DNA from 4 places in the Pseudomonas sp. G7(2022) genome. Region 2 is predicted to be linked to each of the others. Evidence: predicted binding sites of a transcription regulator. Region 2 holds the regulator's gene; each other region holds the start of a gene.
The links. The regulator FliA, encoded in region 2, starts transcription of late flagellar genes. The targets are predictions, from matches to a motif close to CTAAAGTTTNNNNNNNNNNNGCCGNTAA.

Region 1: NE357_RS28090 (methyl-accepting chemotaxis protein) is a predicted target of FliA. The motif match lies at 1,332-1,359, and genes of this name have one in related genera.
Region 3: NE357_RS13670 (methyl-accepting chemotaxis protein) is a predicted target of FliA. The motif match lies at 840-867, and genes of this name have one in related genera.
Region 4: flgM (flagellar biosynthesis anti-sigma factor FlgM) is a predicted target of FliA. The motif match lies at 901-928, and genes of this name have one in related genera.

The regions. Positions count from the first base shown of each region.
Region 1 is NZ_CP109659.1:6,109,557-6,111,756, reverse strand. Features, by position in the region: gene NE357_RS28100 (NorM family multidrug efflux MATE transporter) at 1-202, opposite strand, end outside; gene NE357_RS28095 (LysR substrate-binding domain-containing protein) at 361-1,281, shown strand; gene NE357_RS28090 (methyl-accepting chemotaxis protein) at 1,463-2,200, shown strand, end outside.
Region 2 is NZ_CP109659.1:1,769,173-1,771,372, reverse strand. Features, by position in the region: gene NE357_RS08000 (protein phosphatase CheZ) at 1-417, opposite strand, end outside; gene NE357_RS07995 (chemotaxis response regulator CheY) at 435-806, opposite strand; gene fliA (RNA polymerase sigma factor FliA) at 974-1,714, opposite strand; gene fleN (flagellar synthesis regulator FleN) at 1,711-2,200, opposite strand, start outside.
Region 3 is NZ_CP109659.1:3,024,305-3,026,504, reverse strand. Features, by position in the region: gene NE357_RS13675 (undecaprenyl-diphosphate phosphatase) at 1-690, opposite strand, end outside; gene NE357_RS13670 (methyl-accepting chemotaxis protein) at 994-2,200, shown strand, end outside.
Region 4 is NZ_CP109659.1:4,676,115-4,678,314, reverse strand. Features, by position in the region: gene NE357_RS21310 (flagella synthesis protein FlgN) at 23-490, opposite strand; gene flgM (flagellar biosynthesis anti-sigma factor FlgM) at 539-865, opposite strand; gene flgA (flagellar basal body P-ring formation chaperone FlgA) at 1,026-1,787, opposite strand; gene NE357_RS21295 (chemotaxis protein CheV) at 1,870-2,200, shown strand, end outside.

The sequences.
Region 1 (2,200 bases), 2.0 Mb from region 2:
CCGCGATCACACCAATGCAGAAGATCGACACGAATGAATAGCTCGCCGCGCCCAGACCGCCGCCGGCCAGTGCTTCGGGACTGAGGCGCGCCATCATCAGGGTGTCGGTCAGCACCATCAGCATGTGCGCCAACTGCGAGGCGATCAACGGCCCCGCCAGCCGCAGGATGGCCCAGAGTTCGTTATGCACAGGACGCTGCATGGTGTTCACATCCTTATAAAAGAGGGAGCAAGAGACAGTCGATTCTCAGGGTTTGGCGCAGGTTGCACAAAGGGATAAAAAGGATGGGTGGCATGATTAAAACTCATCCTGCCGCGATTCTGCTAAGTTGGCGCAATCCCGCCATTGGAGTGCTGTGCATGTCCCGTCGTCTTCCACCCTTGTATGCCCTGCGCGCATTCGAAGCGGCGGCACGCCACAGCTCGTTCACCCGCGCAGCCGAAGAGCTTTCGATTACGCAGAGTGCGGTCAGCCGGCATATCCGCACGCTCGAAGAGCACTTCGCCTGCCGGCTGTTCCATCGCAGCGGACGCAATCTGCAACTGACCGAATCGGCGCGCCTGCTGTTGCCCGGCATCCGTGAAGGTTTTGCGGCGCTTGAGCGAGCCTGCAATACGTTGCGTGCCGAAGATGACATCCTGCGCATGAAAGCCCCATCGACCCTGACCATGCGCTGGCTGCTGGCGCGGCTCAGTCGCTTCCGCCATTTGCAGCCGGGTAACGAGGTGCAGCTGACCAGTGCCTGGATGGACGTGGACTCGGTGGACTTCAACAACGAGCCTTTCGATTGCGCGGTGCTGTTGAGCGACGGGCATTTTCCGCCGGACTGGGAGGCCAGTTTGTTGTTCCCGGAAGAACTGATCCCGGTCGGGGCGCCCAACCTGCTCAATGACCAGCCCTGGGATGTGGCGCGACTGGCCGCCACCGAATTGCTGCACCCGACCCCGGATCGTCGCGACTGGCGCAGCTGGCTGGAGCACATGGGGTTGTCCGATCAGGTGTCGCTCAAGGGCGGGCAGGTGTTCGATACCCTGGAACTCGGGATGATTGCGGCCGCCCGTGGCTATGGGGTTTCCATGGGCGATCTGCTGATGGTGGCCGAGGATGTCGCGCAAGGGCGCCTGAGTCTGCCGTGGCCAACGGCCGTTGCCAGCGGACTGAATTATTACCTGGTGTGGCCAAAGACCCGTCCGGGAGGTGAACGTTTGCGCCGACTCAGCGACTTCCTGCAAGGCGAAGTCCACGCCATGGTGCTGCCGCAGGTCGCGCGCTTGAGCTGAAACGTTCGAGCCGCCACAATGCAGGCCCGGGGCCATACCCCTGCTGTGCGCTCAAGTATTCGCGTTTACCGCCGAATATGTCCAAGTGGAACCGTCGTGCCGGTTCCACGCATCACCCCCATTATTAGAATTTTCCGAGCCGCGATCAGGGAGGATCCGCAGACTCGGCCAGGAGCTGTCCATGTCTCAACCTCGCGCTCGGATCGCCTCGCAGCTGGGCCTCGCGCTCGCCGTGATACTGGCGATAGTCATCAGCGGCAGTACGGTGTTCGCCCTGCGTTCGCTGGATACCGCCAACCTCGCCACCCGTGAAGAACACCTGGCCAGCGAAGCCCGCCTGCTCGCCGACCAGTTGAGTACCTTCCACGGCACGCTGCGTGAAAGCACCCAGCGCCTCAGCGGGCTGTTCGAGAAGCGCTTCAGCGCGGGCCTGAGCATTCACCCGGACGAGCCGGTCAGCGTGGCGGGCACCCAGACCCCGGGCCTGCACCTGGGTAGCGAAGTGTTGAACAACAACTTCAAGGAAGTCGACGAATTCAAGCAGATGACGGCGGGCGTTGCCACGCTGTTTGTGCGCAGCGGCGAAGACTTCGTGCGGGTCAGCACCTCGCTGACCAAGCAGGACGGCAGCCGCGCCATCGGCACCTTGCTTGATCACGCTCACCCGGCCTACGCAAAGTTGATGGCGGGGCAGGGCTACGTCGGTCGCGCGCTGCTGTTTGATCGTTCCTACATGACTCAGTACACCCCGGTGCGCGACAGCAGCGGCAAGGTGATCGCGGTGTTGTTCGTCGGTTTCGATTACACCGACGCGCAGAACGCCCAGTTCGACAACCTCAAGCGCTTCCGCATCGGCCAGACCGGCTCGCTGGCGCTGCTGGACGAAAAGAACCAGTGGCTGGTGGCGCCGGCCGGCGTA
Region 2 (2,200 bases):
TTCAGCCCCGACCTCACGACGCATGAAGCGGCCCCAGTCAGCACTCAACGCCTGGGCTTCGTCAGCCAGACCATTGACCACAGGGGTCGCGCTTTCCACCAGATCCATGGTGCGGTTGGCCGCGGCTTCGGTCAGCTTGACCACATAGCCCAGACGCTCGGTCGCATCAGTGATCTGCGACACTTCCTCGGCCTGCGGCATGTGCGGATCGATCTGGAAGTTGACGATCGCACTGTGCAGTTCACGCGTGAGCTTGCCCACTTCCTGGTACAGGCCACGGTCACGGGTCTGATTGAGCTCATGGATCAGTTGCACAGCGTCGCCGAACCTGCCCTTTTCAAGGCTTTCGACCAGTTCGACCGCGTGTTTTTTCAGGGTCGACTCAAAGTCGCCCTGTGAAGATTCTTTATGCTCCATAGCTCCCCCGCGCGTCATCAGCCGATGCGTTCGAAAATCTTCTCGATTTTTTCTTTCAGCGCCTGAGCCGTGAAAGGTTTGACCACGTAGCCGTTAACGCCGGCCTGGGCCGCTTCGATGATCTGCTCGCGCTTGGCTTCAGCGGTCACCATCAGCACTGGCAGGTGCTTGAGTTTTTCGTCGGCGCGCACGTGACGCAGCAGGTCGATACCGGTCATGCCGGGCATGTTCCAGTCGGTCACCAGAAAGTCGATGCTGCCGCTGTTGAGCACCGGAATGGCGGTGGTGCCATCGTCGGCTTCAACGGTGTTGGTGAACCCGAGGTCACGCAACAGGTTCTTGATGATCCGCCGCATCGTTGAGAAGTCATCAACGATGAGGATTTTCATGTCTTTGTTCAATTCGACCTCCAAGCAGTCTTAAACGCGCCCAGCACCTGGACGCGCCATTTCAATCAATCCGGCAAAGCACTCGACGACTGTCTGGAGCACAACAGAGCAAGACCGGTGCCGTTCACCACCGCACCAGCCTCGTTCGCAGTGTCCCCACACTGCCTTCAGCGCGCTCGCCACTCTCCCAAACGCCCCCGCAAACGGGCCGCGCACTGGCTGTGTAACTGGCTGACCCGCGATTCACTGACGCCAAGGACTTCACCGATTTCCTTGAGGTTCAGTTCTTCGTCGTAGTACAGCGCCAACACCAGTCGCTCACGCTCCGGCAAATTGGCAATCGCGTCCGCCAGCGCCGCCTGGAAGCGCTCGTCTTCCAGGTCACGCGACGGCTCAAGATGAGCACTGGCGCCATCCTCGTGCAGCCCTTCATGTTCGCCGTCCTGCAACAGGTCGTCGAAACTGAACAGTCGGCTGCCCAGGGTGTCATTCAAAATCCCGTAGTAATCGTCGAGACTCAATTGGAGTTCGGCCGCAACCTCGTGATCTTTAGCGTCACGTCCGGTTTTAGCTTCAATCGAGCGAATCGCATCGCTGACCATTCGGGTGTTGCGGTGAACCGAGCGCGGTGCCCAGTCCCCCTTGCGCACTTCATCGAGCATCGCGCCACGGATCCGGATGCCCGCGTACGTTTCGAAACTGGCGCCCTTGCTGGCGTCGTATTTGGTCGAGACTTCGAGCAGGCCGATCATCCCGGCCTGAATCAGGTCCTCGACCTGCACACTGGCCGGCAATCGCGCCAGCAAGTGGTAGGCAATGCGTTTGACCAGCGGCGCGTAACGCTCGATCAGCTCGTACTGCGCGTCACGCGCCGACTTCTTGTAAAGATTCATACCGCTGGCGGTCATAGCACAGGTCCTGCCGTTTGCTGCACGAGGCGCTCGACGAAAAATTCGAGGTGGCCGCGCGGGTTGGCGGGCAGCGGCCAGGTATCGACCTTTTGCGCGATCGCCTTGAATGCCAGTGCGCACTTGGAACGCGGGAAGGCTTCATAGACCGCACGCTGCTTCTGCACCGCCTTGCGCACGCTCTCGTCGTAAGGCACCGCACCGACGTATTGTAAGGCGACGTCGAGGAAGCGATCCGTGACCTTGGTCAACTTGGCAAACAGATTGCGACCTTCCTGCGGGCTCTGGGCCATGTTGGCCAGGACGCGGAAGCGGTTCATGCCGTAATCGCGGTTGAGCAGCTTGATCAGCGCGTAGGCGTCGGTGATCGAGGTCGGCTCGTCGCAGACCACCAGCAACACTTCCTGGGCTGCGCGAACAAAACTGACTACCGAGTCACCAATACCCGCAGCGGTGTCGATCACCAGCACGTCGAGATTGTCGCCG
Region 3 (2,200 bases), 1.3 Mb from region 2:
GGCGAATATGAACGCCGTGACGAAACCGATGGCGAACACCGGAAAGTCGGCCGGCACGAACAGGTGGCGATACTTGTAGCCCGAATACACCGCCGCACCGACCATGGTCGGCATCGCCAGAAAGAACGAAAACTCGGTGGCGGTCTTGCGCGACAGGCCAAACAACAGGCCACCGATGATGGTCGAGCCGGAGCGCGAGGTGCCGGGGATCATCGCCAGGCACTGGGCGAAGCCGATCTTCAGCGCATCCGTCCAGCGAATTTCGTCGACCGTTTCAGCGTGAACTTCATGCTGACGCTGCTCGGCCCACAACATCACGATCCCGCCCACCACCAGCGCCGCGGCCACGGTGATCGGGTTGAACAGGTATTTGTGAATCAGATCGGCAAAGATCACGCCGAGCACCACGGCGGGCAGGAAGGCGATCAGCAGGTTGGCGGTAAAGCGCCGGGCGCTCGGCTGAGTCGGCAAGCCGATGACCACGTCGAGAATCTTGCGTCGAAATTCCCAGACCACTGCGAGAATCGCGCCAAGCTGAATGATGATGTTGAACGCCATCGCTCGCTCGCCTCCGAAATCGAGCAAGTCGGCAACAATGATCTGGTGTCCGGTACTGGAAATGGGCAAAAACTCCGTCAGCCCTTCTACAACTCCAAGAATCAGTGCCTGCAAGGCGGTCCAAAGGTCCATCAATCCCCCAAAGAGCGATGCGCTCAGGCATGCCCCGATAGTATTTTTTTACGTTCACTGCGTTCAGCGTAGCTGTTTGTCGCTGTACCGATTCCGCGCGCCAAGGATCCACACGAAACGGTCAAAATTCCGTGAAATGGCAACTTGGATTCAGGTTTTCACGCACGGGGCCGAAATCCTATCAGACAAGCCGTAATAGCGCTGCCGCGCTCTACGACTTGGGTCGCGTATGCCCGGGCACGGAAACGTGCTTGGATGCTGGCGGTGATTTATTACAAGAAAAAAAACCGGAGTGACAGCGTTATGAACAGCTTGCGCAGTGTGTCGATCAGCCGACGCTTGTGGCTCATCTTGATTGTGGCGGTGGTCATGCTGCTGACCCTGGGCCTGTTGATGCTCAAGCAGATCCACGATGACCTGTATCACGCCAAGGCCCAGAAAACCCAGCATGTGGTGCAGACCGCCAGTGGATTGCTGGCCTACTACCAAGGCTTGGAAGCGGCGGGGACCCTGACCCGCGACGCCGCCCAGAAACAGGCGCTGACCGCGATTCGCGGCCTGCGCTACGATCAGAACGACTACTTCTGGATCAACGACCTCACCCCCGTGATGGTCATGCACCCGACCAATCCCAAGCTTGAAGGCCAGAACCTCTCGGCGATTCGCGATCCGGACGGTTTTGCGGTGTTCAACGAAATGGTTGCCATCGCCAGGGCCAAGGGCGCCGGCATGGTCGATTACCGTTGGCCGAAACCCGGTGCCAGCGAGCCGGTGGCCAAGACCTCCTACGTGAAACTGTTCGAGCCATGGGGCTGGGTGCTGGGTTCCGGCGTCTACGTCGACGATGTGCAGGCCGAGTTTCAGGGCCAGGTGATCAAGGCGTCCGTTGTAGGGCTGGTCATCGCACTGATCATGGGCGTGCTGGTGATCCTGATTGCCCGCAGCATTGTCCGCCCCTTGCAGGAAACCGTGAACGCCATGGCCAACATCGCCAGCGGCGAAAGCGACCTGACCCGCAGCCTCGATACCCATGGCCAGGACGAAGTCACGCAACTGGCGCATCACTTCAATGCCTTCACTGCCAAGCTGCGCCGGGTCATCGGCGATTTGCAGGTGTCCGCCAGCGCGCTGGGCGAGTCGTCGCGGGAGCTGGGCAACGACGCAACCCAGGCCCAGCAGCGCAGCCAGCAACAGTCGCAGCAGATGGAGCTGGTGGCGACCGCCATCAACGAAGTCACCTACGGCGTGCAAGATGTGGCGAAGAACGCCGAACATGCCGCCAGCGAAATGCGTGACGCAGAAGCCCAGGCTCAACAGGGCCAGGTCAACATCGACGGCAGCTTGCAACAGATCGACAAGCTCTCCGGCACCATCGATCAGGCCGTCGAAGTCATCCGCACGCTGGCGACCGAAAGCACGCAGATCGGCAGCGTGCTGGAAGTGATCCGCTCGATTGCCGAGCAGACCAACCTGCTCGCCCTCAACGCCGCCATTGAAGCAGCCCGTGCCG
Region 4 (2,200 bases), 2.9 Mb from region 2:
GGCGCAAGAATAGAAGAAAGAATCACGCCTGACTGAGCGCGCGCGGTTTCTGCAGTTTGGAGAAGGTGCCGCTGGCGTCGTAGAGCGCAGGAGGCTCGCCGCCGGTAAGGATTTTCAGCTGATTGGCCGTGGCGGCCTGCTGCATCACGATCGATTGGCCGTTTCTGGCGTTGGCCGCCTGGCACTGGGCGATCAGGTCGGTCAGTACATCGCTCTGGCTCAGCAATTGCTCGCCGATGCTCGACTGGCTGGCCAGTTGTTCGAGACCCTGGCGGTCGAGCGACAGGTTGAGACTGGCGAGGATTTCGCTGCGTTTGCGGCCATGCTGTTCGAGCAGAATGATCAATGCCTGTTTGCGTGCCAGAATTTCTTCCAGCAGTGGCATGTCGCGACCGTGCAAGGCGAGGGACTCGGTATGCAGTAACTCCAGCAGTTGTTGAGCTGGAGCAAAGTCGTCGGTGATCAGTTGCAATAAATTAGTGTCGTGCATGGCTGGCCTTGGGTTTTAAGCGTCCAAAAGCCTGGCGCAGGCCGAGGCCTAGCGCTGGGCTTCGAAGTTGAGCAGTTTGCTGGCTACACGGTTGCTGTCGACTTTATAGCTGCCATCGGCAATCGCTGCTTTCAACTCGGCCACGCGGGCTTTGTCGACTGCAGGCTGATCGCGCAGCTTGTCAGTGACCTTCTGCAACTGTTGAGCCTCATTGCTGAGGTGTACCGATTCCCCGCTTTTTGCGGTACTGGCCTGTTCGGCCGGGGTATTCAGCGGCGCGGAAGTGCCGGTTTCGGCGGTTTCCTTGGGCGCGCTGGTACGTGTACTGCCCGTAAGTGACGAGGAGCTGTTCAAACGGCTGAAATCGATGACCATGTTAAAAACCTCTGGGAATTTGGACGCTTGCCATGTTCTCGGCCATCCCCTGGAAAACTTTAGGCTCTTTTACCAATGAGCCTGCATGCGCCGCACAGATCCTGCTGCGGCACAGTTTAGGGAACAGCCGGGGTCGGCGCCAGTTTTCTCCTTGCCTGTTTTACATGGCCACTTCCACCTGGCCCGGCGCCATGACCTGCGCCTTGATGACCCGCTGGGAGTTGAGGTTTTTCACGCGAATCTGTTCTTTCAGGCCGCCGTTGGACAGGGCTTCTCCGGGCATGCGCACGGCGAGCGTGCCGCTGCGGGCAGTAATCACCACCTGATCGCCTTTGCGAACGACTTCTGCCTGTTCCATGTGCACCAGGGTCAGCACCTGGTCGGCGACCGTTGGTCGGGTCAGTTTTTGCCCGATGGCTTCGTCTACCGACGTCAGGAAACCCTGATTGATCTGGCTGACGTCATGCTCGCGCAGCGTCACGTCCTGAGGCTCGATTATCCCCGCGCGCTTGAGGGGGCGAGTGGTGGTCACGACCTCGCGAAACAGGCGGACTTGAGCGGGCACGAACACTGTCCAGGGAGACGCGCCTTCACAGCGGACCTTGACGGTCACACGACCCAAAGGACGCCCCGGACTCTCCAGGGAGGCTGTCAATTCCTTGTCGCACATAGGCATGCGCATGCGCGGATCGAGCTGCTTGACCTCGATTTCGTAACGGCCTTCCGTTTGACTGGTAGCCAGATAGTCTTCTACGGTGAATTCAAGAAAGCCCTGAGTGACGCCGATAAGCATGTCAGGCAAGGTAACCGCATCAGCACTGGCAGGGCTGCCCGCAAAAAACAGGCAAACGGCGGACGCCGCGCAAAGTCCTCTGCGGATAGGGGATGTCAGGCGTCGGAAAAATGTCGTTTGAATGTTCATACGAGTTAAAAAGCAAGCGCCGTGCCGTTTAGCAATGAATGTGCGTCGCAACAACACTTGGCGTTGGTGTAGGAGTCTGGGCATGGCTGGTGTAATGGATTCGGTGAACCAGCGCACGCAACTGGTAGGGCAGAATCGCCTGGAGCTGCTGTTGTTCCGTCTCGACGGCCAGCAGCTCTACGGGATCAACGTGTTCAAGGTTCGGGAAGTGCTGCAATGCCCGCAACTGACGCTGATGCCCAAGTCCAGTCCTGTCGTGTGCGGGGTGGCGAATATCCGGGGGGCGACCATTCCGATCCTTGATCTGGCAATGGCGACCGGCTCCGGGGCGTTGAAAGACAAGAACAGTCCGTTCGTGATCATCACGGAATACAACACCAAGACCCAGGGTTTCCTGGTGCGCTCGGTGGAAC